DNA from 2 places in the Lysinibacillus sp. FSL K6-4013 genome. Region 1 is predicted to be linked to the other one. Evidence: riboswitches for the same ligand, from Rfam matches in the RefSeq annotation. Region 1 holds a riboswitch; the other holds the start of a gene.

Region 1 (3,203 bases):
ATCCTGTGGGACAACAACGGACACTTTTATTTCAGAGGTACTTACCATTTTTACAGGGATATTTTCACGACGTAACCGATCAAACATACGAGCAGCAACGCCTGGATTAGAAGCCATGCCTGAACCTATGATAGAAACTTTTGCTAGCCCAATTTCGAAGTCAGCAAAACTAAATCCGAGTGATAATTTACTATCCTCTAACACACGTAATGCTTCCGCAAATTCCTCTTTTAAAATAGAAAACGATACAGTTGGCTTCAACCCATCAATAATGGCTTGGACAATAATATCTACATTAATACGGTTCTCTGCAAGAACCGTAAATATGTCTGCTAATGAAGCATTGGAAAAAGCATCATACCCTACTGTTAAACGAATAATATCCGATTCAAATGCCACACCACGAACGACTAAATTTTTTTCCATTTCTACTTCCTCCTTCAATAAAGTGCCTACTGATTCAACTAAACTTGAGCGTATAATAACAGGCATTTGAAATTTCTTCGCTAACTCCACCGCACGTGGATGTATGATATGAGATCCTAAGTTAGATAATTCCAACATTTCATCATAGGATATTTCCTGTAGCTTTTGGGCATTTGTAACATAACGTGGATCTGCTGTATAAACACCGTCCACATTTGTATACATATCAACTCTCTCCGCTTCTAACGATACAGCAAGTGCTACAGCTGCTGTTTCAGCTCCACCTTTCCCAAGCATGGTAATATTGTGCTCTTCGTCAATCCCCTGTTCTCCAGCAATGACTACAATTTGTCCCTGTGTAAAGTGTTCTTCCATTCGACTAACATCTATATAGTCGATACGTGCATGTCGATACATACCATCCGTATGTATACCAGCTTGCCATCCAGTTAGAGACACAGCAGTATAGCCTGCTTCCTGTAAGGCGATGGCAAATAAAGCACTAGATAATTGAGAGCCTGTTGACAAAACCGCATCTAATTCTCGTTTCGATACATCATCTGTTAGTTGATGTACCATCATTTTCATCTCTTTCACAGTGTGTCCCATCGCTGCAACGACCACCACTACATCAAAACCTTTGTCCTTTTCAGCAATCGCTTTCCGAGCAGCCTCTTGGATTTGTTCAGTGGAACCTAATGCAGCTCCTCCAAACTTCATCACGATTTTAGCCATTTCTTTCGTTCTCCCTTCCAGTTCATGTATTTCACCTAATTATGGGTTTCTAGAAAAACTAAAAGGCAGCCTCCACATAACGTGAAAGCTGCCTATAACATGTACAATAATCGTAACTTGCGCATGTGTGATAGCTCTCCGAAACGTTTAGAATCGACAGTCTTACATTTCTTAAATGCAAAACCAGTACAGCAATGGAACAACAATACTGTACTTCGGCAAGCTCCCCTTTCACACAATATCTTTGGACTTGTCCATCCTCCATCGTGTTACTCTTGAACCTTGCACCTCTATCATCACTTTAAAGTGAATGTATTCAATTCATTAAGCCTTAGCGTAAACAAACTAGTCACGCAGTTGGCTCTCCATAACATTGAAAACAATGTTATTTATAACCATAGCACATGCCTATTCCTTTGACAATGATTGTTGCTGAAAATAGCTAAAAATTTGGCTTGCTAAATTAGCGGGCATCCCAGCCTCCTGTAATGCTAGCTCGCTCGCCTCTCGAATTTTTTTGACTGAACCGAAATGTTTAAGCAGCTGTTGCTTTCGTTTTGGTCCTACCCCTTCAATATGATCTAATACAGATTGAATGGCATGCTTCTCATGCTGTTGACGCAAGAAGGTAATAGCAAAGCGGTGAACTTCGTCTTGAATTCGTTGTAATAAATAAAAGCCATCACTTGTACGTTTTAAGCTAATCACTTCTGGTGGATCACCAAACAAGAGCTGAGATGTATTATGCTTATCATCCTTGGCTAAACCAGCAATCGGTATAACAAGGCCAAGCTCATCTTCTAGTACTTCACGGGCTACTTCCATTTGTCCCTTACCACCATCAATTAAGACTAAATCTGGTAATGGGAGACCTTCCTTTAAAACACGTATATAGCGACGACGTATAACCTCCTGCATTGCACCGTAATCATCATGCTTGGCTGCTGTACGTGTTTTATATTTTCGGTATTCCTTTTTCGCAGGCTTCCCATCAATGAACACTACCATGGCAGATACTGCATCCGTTCCATGCATATGACTATTATCAAAAGCTTCAATTCGTAAAGGTGTACTAATACCCATTGCTTCACCAAGTGCCTCACAAGCACCAATGGTACGTTCCTCCTGGCGTTCTATTAGCTGGAATTTAGCTGCCACAGCAATTTCGGCATTTTTGGTTGCTAATTCAACCAATTCCTTCTTTTGACCTCTTTTCGGTGTGAGCACTTTGATCTCTAATAATTCAGTTAAGATAGCTGCATCAATGGCTTGTGGAATAAAGATTTCTTTTGGCTTAATATGCTCTGGTTTTTCATAAAAGCGTCCAACAAAAGTTAAAAATTCATCCTCTGCATCTTGATAGATCGGGAAAATCGAGACATCACGCTCTATCAGCTTACCTTGGCGCACAAAGAAAACCTGAACACACATCCATCCTTTTTCCACTGCATAGCCAAATACATCTCGATTTGTTGTATCACTTGAAACTATTTTTTGTTTCTGCATAACCGTATCAATATGGGCAATTTGGTCTCGGAATTCCTTCGCTCGCTCAAATTCCAGATTTTCTGCAGCTGCTAGCATTTTAGCTTCAAGCTCTTTTTTGACTGCCTCCACACCACCATTTAGAAACTTCGTCATATCCTCAATCATATCTTGATAAACCTGACCATTAATTTCCTTCACACATGGTGCTAAGCATTGACCCATATGATAATACAGGCAAACCTTAGATGGTAATTGTACACATTTACGCAGCGGATACAATCGATCCAATAGCTTTTTTGTTTCACTTGCTGCATAGGCATTTGGATAAGGACCAAAATATTTAGCCTTATCCTTTTTTACCTTCCGTGTCGTAATTAGACGAGGATGTTTTTCATTCGTAATTTTTAAATATGGATAGGTCTTATCATCCGTTAACATGACATTATATTTTGGATCATGTAATTTGATGAGATTCAGCTCTAAAATAAGTGCTTCAATATTGGATGACGTCACAATATACTCAAAATCTTCTATTTCACCTACAAGCCTTTGCG
Region 2 (3,203 bases), 1.7 Mb from region 1:
GAGCGAATGAAGAACCACCTGCTAACCCTAGAAGAACCATCCATAGTACTCCAAGACTTGTCCATTCCATGACAACCCCAACAAAGCCTACTAAATAGAAGGAAGTAAACATCAATACAAGTGGGCGTTGAGAAGTCATTTTACCTGCAATAATAGGCACTGCCAAGGCCATTGGTACTTGTGAGAATTGCATGATTGAAAACATCCAGCCAGCTTTATCAGGCGCTAAACCTTGAGCAATATAGATTTCAGGTATCCAAGCTGCTGTTGTGTAGAATAATAAAGACTGTAAACCCATTGCCCCTGTGACAGCCCAAGTAACAGGTGATTTCCATAGAGGTGTACTGGTCTTTTTAGATGTAGTAACTGGTTCCGGTTTATTTGACTTTAGTTGAGGTATCCAAATTAAGATTGTAACTAGAACAAGTATGAGTGCAATGGATAGCGCCCCTTGCCAGCCTAACGATGAATTAGCTATAGGATAGCTAATACCAGCACCAAGACCAGCAGTAAAATTCATGGACATGGTGAAAAAGGCCATCAATAAACCAACATGATATGGAAATTTCAATTTTAATAATCCAGGAATTAATACATTTCCAAAAGAAATGGCTACGCCAATTAACACAGTACCCAATAGAAGTAATTCTGTTGTACCAAGTGAACGTAGGACAATCCCTAAGGCCAAGAGTAAAGTGGATAAAAATAATGTTAGCTCAAGCCCTAGTTTGCGTGCTACAACTGGCGCAAATGGAGATATAATAGCAAAAGCCAGCAATGGAATAGTTGTTAGAAAGCCTGCCAATACATTAGATATCCCTAGATCTTCACGGATAAAGGATATAATTGGGCCAACAACAGTTAGTGGCATTCGTAATGTAGAGGCTATAAAGATAACGCCAAAGACTAAAAGTAAGGTTGTTCCTTTCCAGCTAATTTTTTTACTTGGAAAACTAGTGGAATGATCATTTGTAGTCAAAATAAAATCCCCCCTAATAATAACCATTCTAATTGAACTACTATAACACTTTATCACACTATTAAAAATAGTAGAAGATTCATAAAATACAGAACATTTCCCGTTGTATTGAAATGTCTATGGTCTTATGTTAGTATAATAAACATCATAAATTTAATAATTATATGCCTCATGTTTGTATTGAGGTAGAGGTCGCGATATTTATAAGTATGCTAATTGAAATGACAAGCATTGATGAAATTAGCTGAAAGGAAATATTGCCGAAGTGTGAGGGGACTTGAAAACCTCATGCTGGGGCTGTCTCCGAAAGGAACAGAACTGTCACGTTTGCACAACGTGTTGAGCTATCATGTAAGAAAAACTGAGGATTAACGTAGCCATCACAGTGTATATGTGATGGCATTTTTTTGCCTCATAAATAGGAAGGAAGCTATATCGTGAGTGAAATAAAAGTAAATCAGCTCGGACATAAAGCACCGAAGCTGAAAAAAGAATTAAAAAGTCGTCATATCACAATGATTTCTTTAGGCGGTACAATTGGTACGGGGCTATTTTTAGCCAGTGGTGGTGCTATTGCTCAGGCAGGACCTGGAGGAGCATTGCTTGCCTATGCTTTAATCGGTATTATGGTGTATTTTTTAATGACAAGCTTAGGGGAAATGGCTGCTTATATGCCATCATCAGGTTCATTTAGTACGTATGCAACCAAATTTGTAGATCCCGCTTTGGGCTTTGCATTAGGCTGGAACTACTGGTATAACTGGGCAATCACCATTGCTGCAGAAATTGCTGCTGTATCATTAATTATGAAATATTGGTTTCCAGATAGCTCATCAGCACTTTGGACAGTATTATTTATTGCTGTTGTACTGACGTTTAATTTACTATCCGTAAAAAGTTATGGTGAAAGTGAATATTGGTTTGCCATGATTAAAGTAGCAACGGTCATTGTTTTTATTATCATTAGCTTACTAATGATTTTTGGTATTTTAGGAGGGCAGGCTCCTGTAGGTTTCACTAATCTCTTTATTAGTGATGGGCCATTCCATGGTGGCTTCCTTGCCACATTTGGTATTTTCCTAGCAGCTGGATTTTCATTCCAAGGAACAGAATTACTTGGAATTACAGCAGGTGAAACAGATGATCCTGGTAAAAATATTCCAAAGGCTGTTAAATCTGTATTTTGGCGTATTATTTTGTTTTATATTTTAGCGATTGGTGCAATTGGGATGTTGATTCCATTCACAGATGAACGTTTATTATCAGAAGATATCGCAGTCTCACCGTTTACACTAGTGTTTGACCGCCTAGGTATTGCCTTTGCTGCTTCATTAATGAATGCCATTATTTTAACGGCTATGCTGTCAGCAGGAAATTCAGGACTATACGCATCTTCTCGTATGCTATGGCAATTAGCAGTGGATGGACATGCACCTAAATTTTTCTCAAAGCTAAGTCGTCGAGGTATTCCGATTTATGCACTTATGGCAACATTAGCTGTAGGCTGTTTAGCATTTTTGGCATCCTTCTTTGGTGATGGAGTGGTTTATATCTGGCTATTAAATGCTTCTGGAATGTCTGGCTTTATTGCATGGCTAGGTATTGCATTTAGTCATTATCGTTTCCGCCGAGCGTTTGATGCACAGGGCTTAGATCCAAAGTTATTACCTTATAAAGCTAAATTATATCCATTTGGACCATTATTTGCTTTTACTGTTTGTATGATCGTAGTCATTGGACAAAATTACACAGCCTTTACAGGTGAAAAAATAGATTGGTACGGTATCCTTGTTTCGTATATTGGGATTCCACTATTTTTAGCATTATGGTTGGGCTATAAAATAAAGCACAAAACAAAAATGCTTCCACTTAAAGATTGTGATTTAAAAGTTGAAGATTAATTAATAGAGCTGTTCTGTAAACCAAAAAGTGATGGTTTATAGGGCAGCTTTTTTTTAACACTCATGAACAAAATCTCTCCAATTAAACATCATAAATATGGTAATGTAATATACATATGGAAATTGGGTTTTAGTAGGAGAGGTGCATGATAATGCAAAAGCATATTTTACTGGTAGAAGACGATGAAGCCATTCGTGAAATGGTTGAAAATTATTTAACTATGGAAGGTTTCAATGTCACAACCGCGATCAATGGTGAAGAGGCATTACAAAATTGTTTGCAAAATACCTTTGATTTGGTCATCTTAGATATTATGATTCCT

What was found. Region 1 has a riboswitch for lysine ahead of MHB39_RS16525 (aspartate kinase). Riboswitches for the same ligand answer to the same signal wherever they lie in the genome.
Region 2: another riboswitch for lysine. It lies ahead of MHB39_RS01445 (amino acid permease); the one in region 1 lies ahead of MHB39_RS16525 (aspartate kinase).

The regions. Positions count from the first base shown of each region.
Region 1 covers NZ_CP152031.1:3,341,276-3,344,478, forward strand. The annotation lists gene MHB39_RS16525 (aspartate kinase) at 1-1,161, opposite strand, end outside; lysine riboswitch at 1,285-1,462, opposite strand; gene uvrC (excinuclease ABC subunit UvrC) at 1,570-3,203, opposite strand, start outside.
Region 2 covers NZ_CP152031.1:278,711-281,913, forward strand. The annotation lists gene MHB39_RS01440 (MFS transporter) at 1-979, opposite strand, end outside; lysine riboswitch at 1,158-1,334, shown strand; gene MHB39_RS01445 (amino acid permease) at 1,417-2,880, shown strand; gene MHB39_RS01450 (response regulator transcription factor) at 3,033-3,203, shown strand, end outside.